DNA from 4 places in the Kitasatospora sp. McL0602 genome. Region 3 is predicted to be linked to each of the others. Evidence: riboswitches for the same ligand, from Rfam matches in the RefSeq annotation. Region 3 holds a riboswitch; each other region holds the start of a gene.
The links. A riboswitch is a leader RNA that binds a small molecule or an ion and turns the genes downstream of it on or off. The one in region 3 is predicted to bind cyclic di-AMP.
Positions count from the first base shown of each region.

Region 1: it holds a riboswitch for cyclic di-AMP, as region 3 does, so the genes downstream of both, ACR68M_RS12665 (transglycosylase family protein) here and ACR68M_RS04675 (glycoside hydrolase family 16 protein) in region 3, are expected to answer to the same signal.
Region 2: it holds a riboswitch for cyclic di-AMP, as region 3 does, so the genes downstream of both, ACR68M_RS05690 (M23 family metallopeptidase) here and ACR68M_RS04675 (glycoside hydrolase family 16 protein) in region 3, are expected to answer to the same signal.
Region 4: it holds a riboswitch for cyclic di-AMP, as region 3 does, so the genes downstream of both, ACR68M_RS14420 (M23 family metallopeptidase) here and ACR68M_RS04675 (glycoside hydrolase family 16 protein) in region 3, are expected to answer to the same signal.

Region 1 covers NZ_CP197246.1:2,804,822-2,808,018, forward strand. The annotation lists gene eno (phosphopyruvate hydratase) at 1-821, opposite strand, end outside; gene ACR68M_RS12665 (transglycosylase family protein) at 1,018-1,872, opposite strand; cyclic di-AMP (ydaO/yuaA leader) riboswitch at 1,876-2,045, opposite strand; gene ACR68M_RS12670 (cytochrome P450 family protein) at 2,257-3,197, opposite strand, start outside.
Region 2 covers NZ_CP197246.1:1,207,314-1,210,510, forward strand. The annotation lists gene ACR68M_RS05680 (EI24 domain-containing protein) at 21-827, opposite strand; gene ACR68M_RS05685 (maleylpyruvate isomerase family mycothiol-dependent enzyme) at 902-1,621, shown strand; cyclic di-AMP (ydaO/yuaA leader) riboswitch at 1,926-2,084, shown strand; gene ACR68M_RS05690 (M23 family metallopeptidase) at 2,088-3,083, shown strand; gene ACR68M_RS05695 (DUF2809 domain-containing protein) at 3,178-3,197, shown strand, end outside.
Region 3 covers NZ_CP197246.1:983,931-987,127, reverse strand. The annotation lists gene ACR68M_RS04685 (MoaF-related domain-containing protein) at 1-268, opposite strand, end outside; gene ACR68M_RS04680 (ribonuclease domain-containing protein) at 441-836, opposite strand; cyclic di-AMP (ydaO/yuaA leader) riboswitch at 1,102-1,271, shown strand; gene ACR68M_RS04675 (glycoside hydrolase family 16 protein) at 1,280-2,506, shown strand; gene ACR68M_RS04670 (hypothetical protein) at 2,524-2,988, opposite strand; gene ACR68M_RS04665 (antibiotic biosynthesis monooxygenase) at 3,038-3,197, shown strand, end outside.
Region 4 covers NZ_CP197246.1:3,196,434-3,199,630, reverse strand. The annotation lists gene ACR68M_RS14435 (alpha/beta fold hydrolase) at 1-98, opposite strand, end outside; gene ACR68M_RS14430 (tautomerase family protein) at 257-478, shown strand; gene ACR68M_RS14425 (YiaA/YiaB family inner membrane protein) at 475-765, opposite strand; cyclic di-AMP (ydaO/yuaA leader) riboswitch at 982-1,140, shown strand; gene ACR68M_RS14420 (M23 family metallopeptidase) at 1,154-1,957, shown strand; gene ACR68M_RS14415 (hypothetical protein) at 2,000-3,197, opposite strand, start outside.

The DNA of each region.
Region 1 (3,197 bases), 1.8 Mb from region 3:
ACCAGACCGGCGTAGTACTCGATGAGCTCCTCCGCCGAGAGCGCCTTGCCCTCGAACTGGTACGCGCCGTCCTTGTAGAACTCGGAGGCGGCGACGTCCAGGGCGAGCGCGACGTCCTTGCCGGGCACGTAGCCGGCCTTCTTGATGGCCTCGGTGATGAGGTCGAGGGCCTCGCGGTTGGAGTCCAGGTTCGGGGCGAAGCCGCCCTCGTCGCCCAGGCCGGTGGAGAGGCCGCGCTCCTTCAGGACACCCTTGAGGGTGTGGTAGACCTCGACGCCCCAGCGGACGGCCTCGGAGAAGGACTCCGCGCCGATCGGAGCGATCATGAACTCCTGGATGTCGACGTTGGAGTCCGCGTGCGAACCGCCGTTGAGGATGTTCATCATCGGGACGGGCAGCACGTGCGCGTTCGGGCCACCGAGGTAGCGGAACAGCGGCAGGTCGGCGGCCTCGGCGGCGGCGTGCGCCACGGCGAGGGAGACGCCGAGGATCGCGTTGGCGCCCAGCGAACCCTTGTTGTCGGTGGCGTCCAGGTCGATCATGGCCTGGTCGATCAGCCGCTGCTCGGTGGCGTCGTAGCCGACCAGCTCCGGGCCGATCTGCTCGATGACGGCCAGGACGGCCTTCTCCACGCCCTTGCCGAGGTAGCGGTTCTTGTCGCCGTCACGCAACTCGACCGCCTCGAAGGCACCGGTGGAGGCGCCGGACGGGACGGCGGCACGGCCGGTGCTGCCGTCGTCGAGACCGACCTCGACCTCGACCGTGGGGTTGCCGCGCGAGTCGAGAATCTCACGGGCTACGACGACATCAATGGACGGCACGAGGCATCTCCTTGCGGAAGCGGGATGTGAAGTCGTTACGACCAGAGCCTAACCTCACCCGGGCCTCCAGCCGTGCTGACCCAGGCTCCGTCTCACCGTGTGGCCTGCCTACTCGCCAGTAGTTCACCTGCTGGGACCTGCTGGAACCCGCTGGAACGCGGCAGGGGTCGACCCCTGCCGCGTTCCGGCCGGAGCGTCAGGCGAGGTTGAGCACCTGGCCCGGGAGGATCAGGTCCGGGTCGCCGCCGACGGTCTGCCTGTTGCCGTCGTAGAGGGTGTGCCAGCCGCCGGAGACGCCCTGCGCCTGGGCGATGCTCGACAGGGTGTCACCGGCCTTGACGGTGTAGCCGTGGCCGGAGACTGCGGGCTTGGCAGCGGGCTTGGCAGCCGGGGTCGGGGTGGCTGCGGGTGCCTGGGCCGGAGCCTGGGCCGGGGCGGCGAACTGGTTGTAGATGCTCTGGTGGCTGGTCCAGTACCAGCCACCGTCCTTCTGGTACCAGTACTTGCCGGAGCCGGCGTCGTACCCGGCCTTGCCCGGGAAGCCCGGGGTGGCGGCGGCGGGGGCGCTCGGCGCGGCGGGCCGGGCCGGCTTGGCGGCCTTCTTGCTGCCCGCCGAGGGGGTCGAGGCGGTCGGGGCGACGTCCGAGCTGGTGTCGACCGAGGCGGCCGAACCGCCCTTGCCCAGACCGGCCTTGACCGAGCAGACCGGCCAGGCGCCCGGCCCCTGCGAGGAGAGCACCCGCTCGGCGACGGCGATCTGCTGACCCTTCGTCGCCTGGTTGGCCTGCCCGGCGTACTGGCCGCCGCCGAAGGCCTTCCAGGTGCTGGAGGTGAACTGGAGACCGCCGTAGAAGCCGTTGCCGGTGTTGATGCCCCAGTCGCCGCCGCTCTCGCAGTCGGCGACCTTGTCCCAGGTCGTGACGGGGGCCGCGTGGGCGCCGGAGGCGGCCAGCAGCGGGAGCGCGAGGCCGACGCCCGCCACACCTGCGACGGCGATCGCCTTCTCGGTCTGCGTACGACGACGATGACGGCCCGAACCGGTGAAGAGCATGACGAATTCCCTCTCCGCACGCCTACGAAGTGAGCTGTCGGGTTCGGACCGGGAGGTGGCCCGGCCGCGTACCGGCGGATCGCTCCGCCGGGTGCGGCTTCACCCCAAGCCGTGGAGGACGGCACCAAACCTGGGTCCTCCGCCCCTGCCCAAGGGTCTGGTCGAGTGCCCGGGAGCGCGGCGGGCAGGGTTCGGCGTACCGCGCACGGGGTCCGCAGCTGCGGACATCAGGGACCATAGGCAGATCAACTGACAGATCACAAGCTCATATCGCCGACATCACACGGGAATTACGGACCGTCATTGATTGTCCACAAACCGTGGAGGTATGTCCGGATTGATGCGTATTCAGACCGCTGCCAGGGCCGTTGATGCGACGCGCCGTCATTCGGCGGTGAACGACACCGGCAACTCCCGCAGCCCCCGCATGATCAGGCCACCACGCCAGCGCAGATCGTCCGGATCGGCGGCCAGTTGAAGATCCGGCAGCCGGGTGAGCAGTGCACTCAGCGCCGCCTGCCCCTCCAACCGGGCCAGCGGGGCGCCGATGCAGTAGTGGATGCCGTGGCCGAAACCCAGGTGCGGGTTGTCCTTGCGCGCCAGGTCGAGGACGTTCTCGTCGGCGAACCTCGCCGGGTCGCGGTCCGCCGCCGCGAGCACCACCAGCACCGGGTCACCGGCCGGGATGTCGACCCCGCCGATGGTCAGCGGCCGGGTCGCGTACCGCCAGGTGGCGAGCTCCACCGGGCCGTCGTAGCGCAGCAGTTCCTCGACGGCGGTGGCCAGCAGCTCCGTCTCGCCGCGCCGCAGCGAATCCTGGAGCAGCGCCCGCTGCTCGGGGTGCCCGAGCAGCGCGTACAGGCCGTTCCCGATCAGGTTCACGGTGGTCTCGAAGCCGGCGAAGAGCAGGATGAAGGCCATCGCGGCGGCCTCGTTCTCCGTCAGGTGCTCGCCGTGGTCACTGGCCCGGATCAGCCCCGAGATCAGGTCGTCGCCGAGATCGGCGCGCTTGCGGTGGATCAGCTCCAGCAGGTACGCCCGCATCTTCTTCACCGCCCGCGCGACGCCGCCGCGCGGCCCACCGCTCTGCCCCGGCTTGGCGTGCCGGATCATCATCCCGGCCCAGTCGCGGAAGTCGTCCTGGTCCTCCTCCGGCACGCCGAGCAGGTCGCAGATCGCGTAGATCGGCAGCGGGAAGGCGAACTCGTGGATCAGGTCGGCCGAGCCGCGCGCCGCGAAGCCGTCGATCAGCCGGTCGGTGAGCTGCCGCACCCGGGGCTCGAACTCGGCCACCCCGCGCGGGGTGAACGCCTTGGAGACGAGCC
Region 2 (3,197 bases), 220 kb from region 3:
ATTGCCCTGCTTGGTACTATTTACCTAGAAATCCGCGCCTCATCCTCATCCTCGACCCCTACCTCCGCATCGAGTTCGGGGCCCTCGGTCGGTACGGGCGCCAGCTCGCGCGCCAGCAGCGTCGCCCCGGCCACCGCGCCCGGCATCAGCAGCACCGTCACCATCGGCACCAGGAAGAGCAGGACGAGCGGCGCCCCGAAACCGAGCGTCAGCCCGAGCCGACCGCGCAGCATCCGCAGCCGCTCACGCTGGGCGAAACCGCGCCGCTGGAGACCGACCGCCGTCAGCTCGACCGCCAGAAAATACCCCGAAATGCCTACCCCGACCACAGGTACCACGGTCTGCCCGAGCACCGGGATGAAGCCACAGGCGAACAGCACCAGCCCGAAGCCCACCACCCGCACCAGCACGGACATGCTGTCCCTGGCCGAGACCAGCAGCTCACGCCAGAGCGGCACCTCGGGGGCGGCCGGAGCCCCACCCTCGGTCTCGTCCACCTTCGCGCAGAGCGACTCGTAGAACGGCTGGCCGACCAGCAGCGTCACCGCCGTGAAGGTGACGGCCGCCAGCAGCGCCCCGCCACCGATCAGCGCCGCCGTCAGCACCCCGCGCAGCAGCCCCTGCCAGGGGGAGCCCCAGCCGTCGGCGAACGGCGTCGCCCAGTCGGCCAGGTCACCGGACCACACGGCCAGCGCGGCGAGCGCCGCGACGTACCCGACCATCGTGATCAGCGCCGGGATCATCCCGAAGCCCCACCACCGGCCGTGCCGTGCCACCCAGCGTTGCCCCTTGAGCAGGCAGCTGATCCCCGTCCCGAAATCTCGCATACCCGGCAGCCTACGACGGCGCCGCCGGGGATACCGATGGTCCCCCTGCCCGGCGGCGGCTACCGTCACTGACCATGGATCAGACCGAGTACATGCACGCCCTGCGCCGCGACGGCGCGCGGATGGCCGAGGCCGCCGCCGGCCGGCTCGACCTTCAGGTGCCCAGCTGCCCCGACTGGACGGTCGCCGAGCTGCTGCGGCACACCGGCCGGGTGCACCGCTTCTGGACGGCCATGGCCGAGCAGGCGCTCGCCGACCCGTCGACGTTCGAGCATGCGCCGCTCCCGGACGACGCCGAGCTCGTCGAGTGGTTCGCCGAGGGTGTCGAGACCTGCGCCGCGGCGCTGGAGGTGCTCGACCCCGCGTTGCCGCGCTGGACCTGGGCTAGCAGGAAGGACGTCGGCTTCATCCAGCGGCGGATGGCCCAGGAGACGGCCGTCCACTGCTGGGACGCGCTCGCCGCCGCCGGCCGGGACGAACCGGTCGAGCAGGCGCTCGCCCGGGACGGCGTGGACGAGTTCTTCGCGTACTTCACCGCCGACGAGCTGCCCACCGGACTCCCCGCGGCCGGGTTCCACCTGCACGCCACCGACGGCCCCGGCGAGTGGTCCGTCCGCGCGGTGGACGGCGCCTGGGCCGTCACCCACGAGCACGGCAAGGGCGCGGCAGCCGTCCGGGGCACCGCCTCCGACCTGCTCCTTCTGCTCTGGCAGCGCCGCTCCCCCGGGCAGCTGGAGACCTTCGGCGACGAGGCCGCACTCGCCGCCTTCCTCACGGGCTTCGACCTCTCCTGAATTGACGCATGCGCAACAAGAGTGAGCAGGGTCACCGCGCGGACGCCTGACGGCTGCGCTCCGTGACCACACGGGCGCGGCCTGGCGCCGAACTCACCGCTCGGCGAGCAGTGGTCACCGTGCGCGGTCGGTGCGCACACGCACGGCTTGATCCCCTGTTCGCAGCGTCATCGAATTCCCGGCCTTTGGGCCCTTGTTCGACCACCAACCTTGCTTCCCGACGGGCAATGAGTTTTGCTTCAGCGACTGCCCGGCCACTGACCGAGCAGGCCCAACGGGTGCAACGCCTAGTCCTGCCGGCACCCGTCGGACACCACTGAGCTCTGTAACGGCAGGAGCGGGGGACCCAGGTAAGTTGCCGACCGGACACTGTCCGGCCGGCTTGGGGTGAAGCCGCGCTTGCGGCCGGGCAACTCCAGCCCGAACCCGACAGCTCACCTCGCCGGCGTCGGAGAGGAACTGACCCATGTCCGCACTGGGCAACCACGGCCGTACTCGTCTGACCCGTATCGGCATCACCACGGCGCTCGCCGCCTCGGCGCTCGCCCTCCCCCTGATCGGCGCCGCCTCCGCCCACGCGGACCAGGCCCCGGCCGCCCCGCACTCCTTCCGCACCAGCGCCGACGCCGTCACGGTGCCGACGCACGCCGCCACCCCGGCGGCCGCACCCGCCGCCGCCGCTCCGGCCGCTGCGCCCGCCACTGCGGCTCCGGCCACGTACAAGGTGGTCGGCGGCGACAGCCTGTCGAAGATCGCCGACGCCCAGCACGTGGACGGCGGCTGGCACAAGCTCTACGACGACAACCGCACCGTCGTCGGCGGCAACCCGAACCTGATCTTCGCCGGCCAGCAGCTCACCGTCGGCGCCAAGGCCACCCCGGCCGCCGCCCCGGCCCCTGCCAAGCCCGCCACCCCGGCCCCCGCCGCCGCGCCGCAGGCCGCCAAGCCCGCGAAGCCGGCCAAGCCCGCCACCACCACGGTCTCGTACAGCACCAAGGCGAGCACCCAGACCGCCGCCAAGGCCGCCCCCGCCCCGGCCGCCGTCGCCAGCACCTCGGGCTTCACCGCCCCGGTGGCCAACCCGCACATCAACGAGGCGTACGGCGTGCCCGGCACCATGTGGGCCAGCGGCCACCACACCGGCGTCGACTTCGCCGCCTCCGTCGGCACCAGCCTCCGGGCCGTCGGCAACGGCACCGTCGTCTCCGCCGGGAACGGCGGCGCGTACGGCAACCAGATCATCATCAAGCTCGCCGACGGCAAGTACGCCCAGTACGCGCACCTGTCCTCGATCGGCGTGTCCGCCGGGCAGTCGGTGACCGCCGGGCAGCAGATCGGCCTCTCCGGCGCGACCGGCAACGTGACCGGCCCGCACCTGCACTTCGAGATCCGCACCACCCCGAACTACGGCTCGGACATCGACCCGATCGCGTACCTCCGCGCTCACTCGGTCAACGTCTGACCGCTGTAGCAGCAACCGCCCCGGCCGCCCGTGACACCCACGTCACGGGCGGCCGGGCGTTTTCCGTTCGCCGGTCGGTCTTAGGGTGACGATCATGGACGACCAAGGAACAGC
Region 3 (3,197 bases):
ACGTCCAGAAGGCGCGGACGGTCATCGCGGTGAGGTCCATGACGTGGCTGACGGTGATGCCGCTCGCCTCCGTCCAGCTGACGAAGTAGAGCGCGGGGCCGACCTGGGCGACGTGCAGGGAGACGTCCTCCCACTGGCCGGCCGACTCGCCGAGGCCCTCCCAGCGCAGCCGCGTCCCGTCGGCGGAGTAGGCGTTGCGGAAGGCGGCGCCGTTGTCGACCTGGAAGAGGTAGGTGCGTCCGGCGAAGCCTGGCAGGGGCGCGGTCATCTTCGGGAGGTCCCTCGTCTCGGTCTCGAAGCGGCTGGTGCTGCACCTGGGGGTGCGGCGGTGGGTGCGCCCGGAGAGCCGGTCGCACCCACCCAACCTATCCGACCGGGGCGCTGCGCCGTGGTTGCAATTCGGTGGCGGTGGCGCGGGGCGGCGAAGGGTGTGGCAGGGGTCAGCAGCTGAAGTTGACCTTGTAGAACGTCACGTAGTGGTCGGAGGTGTAGTAGTCCTCGTGGTACGTCTTGCCGGTGATGATCCGGCGGGTGCCTCTGGTGGGGGCACCCGGGGTGATGACCGTGTACTCGTGGTAGTACCCGGTGCTCTGGGAGGGCAGCACGCCTTCGCGGTTCTGGAAGACGACGCCGTCCTGCGAGTAGGGGTAGGGGCCGCCCTTGGCGATCAGGGCCAGGGTGTCGTTCGCCTGGCTGGGCAGGGCGGTCTTGCAGACGCTGCCACTGACGGTGGCATGGGCGTCGGCGGCGAACACGACGGTGGGGGCCAGCGTGAGCAGGCCGACAGCTGCAGCGGAGACGGCACGCGTCTGCAACGCGCGTAGAGTGATTCGCATGCCAGCAGTCTGGAGGCCCGGCCGGGCCCGGCGGAAGCCCTGAGCGAAGACTTCACCCACGGGTAACTAGCAGGGAACGCGGGCGACTTGTGGCGTACGGACCGACCTCGGAGATCCGCACGCCAGTGCGGTGCGCTGCGGTGTGAGCCTTGTCTCGCGCCGTTTTCTTGTTTGATCACGAACAAGCTGCCTAGCCTGCACAGGTCGTCCGCGTCTCGCGGACCCTGCCGTCGGGACGCCGAATCCTGTCCACCCGCCGGCAGGCAGCCGAACCGGAGAAACCGGACAGGAGCGGGGGAACCAGGTCAGTCGCCGTGCTCCTCGCGCCTACGGGCGCGCCGGGGCCCGGCTTGGGGTGAAGCCGCTCCCACAAGCGGCCGGGCCAGACCCTTGAGGCCCGAATCCGACAGCTCACCTCGCAGGCGTCTCAGAGGGCCACCCCCATGCGCATACCCGCCACCCCTGCCCGTCTCGGAGCGATCGCCGGCGCCGCCGCCCTGGTCGCCGTCCCGCTCGCCGGCCAGGCTCAGGCCGCCGTCGGCGTCACCCAGGACCGTCTCACCCCCGCCGCGATGGCTGCGGGCACGGCCGCCTCGGCGGGCCTGACGGTGCACTCCAGCTCCTGCTTCACGGCGAAGACCCTCGGGGTCGGCGTCCGTGACGCGGCCGGGCGCAACCTCGACTTCCCGGGCTCCGCCTCCAACGTGCGGATCTGCCCGAGCGGGGTGTCGATCACCACCGGCGCCCGCACCCTCCCGGCCGGGACGTACACCCAGTTCGGCTTCTGGCAGGACTACTCCGGCAGCTGGCACAACCTGGCCGCCCACGCGCTGACCGTCTCCGGCGCGGCGCCCGCCCCGGCTCCGGCCCCCACGCCCGCCCCCGCGCCGAAGCCGACCCCGACTCCGACACCCACCCCGGCCCCCACGCCCACCCCCACCCCGGCGCCCACGCCGCCGCCGACCCCGAGCACCGGTTCGCCGGTCCCCGGCAAGGCGCTGACCTGGTCGGACGAGTTCAACAGCGCCGTCAGCTGGGGCGACCGCTGGGTCGGCGACCAGAGCACCGCGTACAAGTACGGCAACCACAACCCGGACGACAACAAGCTCGACTGGCTCAACAAGAGCAACGTCAGCGTCGCCAACGGCGTGGCCACCTTCACCGCGACTCCCTCCAGCCACACGCTGGAGAACGGCAAGCAGGCCTGGGACACCGGCCTGCTGACCACGGAGGGCTCGAAGGAGGGCTTCCAGGTGAAGACCGGTGACTACGCCGAGACCCGGGTCAAGCTGCCCGCCGGGTCGGGTGCCTGGCCCGCGCTGTGGACGTGGAAGAACGGCAACGGGGAGATCGACTCCTTCGAGTACCACCCCGACAACCCGAACCTGCTGGAGCTGACCAACCACGTCAAGTCCGGCTTGAAGTACTACACCGACGCCAACGCCGTCGGCGCCGACAAGTGGGTCACGATCGGCACCTACTACGGAGCGAACTCGGTCGACTGGTACGTCAACGGCGTGAAGGTCTTCTCCGACGGCACCGGCGTCGGCACCAACTGGTCGGCGTACCTGATCCTGAACCTGTCGGTGGGCGCAGGGCAGTACCACCCGGGCCCGTCGGGCTCGGCCCCGATCACCATGGCCGCCGACTACGTGCGGGTCTACCGCTGACCGTCACCTCGTGACCCTCATGTGACGGTGAGGGTGAACGGCGTGCCGTTGTTCCCCGGGTGGCGGTCGTCCAGCCCGAACACCCTGACGTGCCCCTCGGCCTTCGTGCCGGGGGGCACGTTGCCGTTCACCCGGACCGGGGCCAGCGCGGTGGCCGTCCGCCCCTGCGGGAGCCCGGCGCCGAAGGTGCAGCGGACGACGTGCCCGGCGGCCGACCGGACGCACCCGGCGGGGAAGTACGGCCCCTCGAAGGTGAACCCGACGGGCACGTCGATCTCCACCGTGAACGGCGAGGCCGCCGCCTCCGGGCCCAGGTTCGCCACGAAGCCGTGCACGGTGGTGAGACCGCCCGGCGGGGCCGCGTCCGGATCGATCCGGACGACCTCCAGATCGGAGTCGGAGGGGGCGGCCGCCACCGTGCCGACCATCGCCAGAACCGCCGCCGCCACCGCGAGCACCGCTCGCCCACCGAAAGTACGCATGTGGTGACTATAAGCAGCGGCGTAGCCTGGAGTGACGGAGGTGAGGGCGATGTCCGGACAGGTGTTGAGTGAGGTCAGTGCGGTCGTCCCGGCGGGCCGCGAGGACGAGCTGGTGAGGTCGTACCGGGAGTTGGTGGCAGGGCCACTGCCCGACGGGCTGGTCCGGACGGAGCTGCTGCGCGGGCCCGACGGGCTCTGGCGGGTGCAGA
Region 4 (3,197 bases), 2.2 Mb from region 3:
CCGGTGCCGGAGACGGTGTCGTCGAAGGCGATCCGGCCACCGGGGAGGTCGAGGTGACGGGTGGTGGTGTGGTCGGGGGTGGTGGCGGTGGCGTTCATTGCGGTCTCCTCGGGGCCGTTGCGGTGTTCCCTATAGCCATAAAGCTAAGGCTAATAGCCTTAGCCGTCAAGGGGGTGCCGCGAAGCCGTGCGGTACGGTCGCGAAGGATCAAGGAACCCGTCGCACAGGGGATCGACCGTCGTACCGAGGAGCAGTCATGCCGTTCATCAACGTCAAGCAGCTGTCCGGCCGCACCGATGAGCAGAACGCGGAGATCAGCCGCGAGCTCACCGCCACCTACGCCCGGGTCACCGGGGTGAAGCCGGAGAACATCTGGGTCGCGATCGAGGAGATCCCGGCCAAGAACTGGTCCGCCGGGGGTGTCACCTTCGCCGCGAAGGCCGAGCTGGCGGCGAAGGCCGGGGAGCAAGGGGCCTAGAGTCCCTCGACCTTGAACGGGTCGTGCTCGGCCAGCAGCTTCTCCAGCCGCGCCTGGTCGACCCGGGTGGTGATCGCGCCGGCTTCCTGGCGGTCGCGGACCACCTTGGCGAGCGTGAACGCCGAGGTGATCTCGTAGAGCAGGCCGACGGCCAGGAAGCCGCGCATCCACGCGCTGACGGGAAGGTAGGCGATCCCGACGGCGAGGGCGGTCGAGGCGAGGGCGAAGGAGAGCACGGCCTGGATGTAGTACGCGGCCGTGGTGCGGGGTTGCGTCGGTGCGTTCATGTCTGAAGGCTCTCCAACTTCCGTGCCCGCCACATGAGTACGGCTACTCAGCCGGGGTGTGCGCAGTGCGGTGGCCGGGTGGGTGAAAAGGTCGCGAACCACCCGAATCACCTCCGGAGGTCTGGTCCACCTGTCGGAGTGGCTTGGAATCAGGGACTCGTGGGATTAACGTTTGATAACGCAGCGCGGTCGGCAACGCCGTACCCGAAACGGCACCGTGCGCCGTCGCCTAATCCGTGGACCCGCCTTCGCCGGTGGGTCCGGGAGCCGGGGAACCACGTTCCACTGGGGTGAATCAGCCGGGCCCGCCCGGCCGTAGGAGACCTTCCTGCTCCGAACCCGTCAGCTAACCCGGTAGGCGCGAAGGAAGGAAAGGAGCGCGCCTCCCTTGGCGTCGACGCACTCCCCCGCGAACCCCGGAGCGGCCACCAAGCTGCTCGACGAACCCGCCGACCTCCAGGCCCGGCACCGGATGCCCCGGCAGACCCGCACCGGCGGGCCGCTGATCGGCGTCACCGCGATGGCCGCCTCGCTCGGCGCGACCGGCTTCGCCGCCGCCGTGCCGGCCGCCGCAGCCGTGCCCGTGCCGCCTCCCGCCAGCGCAGCGGCGGCCGAGAGCACCATCGAGCTCTCCGCCGACCCGGGGCTGGCCCTCGCCGCACGCATCCAGCAGCAGGCCGACGGCCAGCGCACCTCCGCCGAGGAGACCGCCCGGCTGGCCGCCGCGCAGGAGGCCGAGGCCAAGCGGGCCGCCCAGCAGGCCGAGGCCGAGGCGGAGTCCGCAGGCGCGGCCCTCACCGCCTTCACCCTGCCGGCCGCCAACTACACGCTGACCGCGCACTACGGCCAGTCCGGCTCGTACTGGTCGCACCTGCACACCGGCCTCGACTTCGCGGCCCCCACCGGCACGCCCGTGACCGCCGTCGGCGCGGGCACCGTCAGCTCGGCGGGCTGGTCCGGCGCGTACGGCTACCGGGTGATCCAGGCCCTGCCCGACGGCACCGAGATCTGGTACTGCCACCTCTCCGCCATCACCACCGCCTCCGGCGCCGTCACCGCCGGCACCGTGCTCGGCAAGGTCGGCGCGACCGGAAATGTCACCGGCCCGCACCTCCACCTGGAGGTCCGCCCGGACGGCGCCGCCCCGATCGACCCGCTGCCCTGGCTCCAGGCGCACGGCCTCCAGCCGTAGCCGGACGACCGGGAGGGCCGAGCCCTCCCGGTCGCACCCCGGCTAGTTGGAGCGGGCGTAGAAGTCGTACTCGGCGTACTGACCGACCCAGCCGGACACGGTGGACGCCTGCACAAAGAGGGTGTGGCTGCCCCAGCGCCCGACGGGGAGCTGGAGGTGCGCCTTGCCGTCCTTGTCGGCGGCGATGTGGGTGCACCCGCTGCCCGGCTGGCCGTCGACGTAGCAGAAGTCGGCGATCTGCCGGCCGTTGCTGCTGCCGGTCGAGACCGCGCTGAAGGTGAAGTTCAGCATCGTGCCCGGGTAGATCTGGCCCGGGACGGCGTCGGAGGTGATGTTCACCGCGCCGACCCGCGAGTCGCCGTCCGCCTGGAAGTAGCAGGGCTTGCTCGCGGGGGTCGACACCTTGCCGTCCGTGGCGTACGCGTAGAAGCTGTACGCGCCGCTGAGCACCGGCTTGGGCAGCGGGATGGCCATCCCGTGGCCGTTCTCGGTGGCGTAGTCGGTCGTCAGGCCGGACGGGTCCGTCACCACCGCGTGCACGCGGAGGTCGGAGGAGTAGGGCAGCGGGCCCGGGTCGAGGGCGCCCACGGAGACGGCCTGGCCGTCCACGACGGTCTCCCAACGGCCGGGGGCGGTCGGGCCGCAGGGGAACAGCAGGCTGCTGTCCGTACCGTTCTGCAGGGCGCCGGGGGTGCCGACCGGGTCGGTGAAGTAGCCGAAGATGTCGACCACGACGTCGGTGGAGCCGAAGCGGTTGTAGATGTTGATCAGGCCCGAGTCGTCGACCGGGACGACGACCTGGTTCGGCACGACCTGCCTGGGGCCGAAGTTGAGGTTCGAGGTGGTCGGGCGGTTGGTGCCGTTGCCCGGGAAGACGGTGAGGTAGCCGCCCGCCGTGGCGTTGACCGCCGTGACGTTCAGGACGACGGCCGAGACCTTGGTGGTGCCGAGACCACCCCGGGCGACCGGCAGCTGCAGCGTGGAGTCCTGGCCGATCGGCGAGTTGCCCTTCTCGCGGGTGTCGATCATCCGGGTCGGGCCGGTCGGGGTGAAGCCCGCGCCGTACGGGGCGCTGGTGTAGTAGCCGAAGACGTCGGCGACGACGTCGGTGCTCCCGGCGAAGTTGTAGATGTCGACGCTGCCGTCGGCGCCGAGCGGCACGGTCACCAGGTTCGGGACGGTCTGCCCGGCGGTGAAGTTGAGGTTCGAGGTGGTCGGCAGCGAGGTCCCGTGCGGGTAG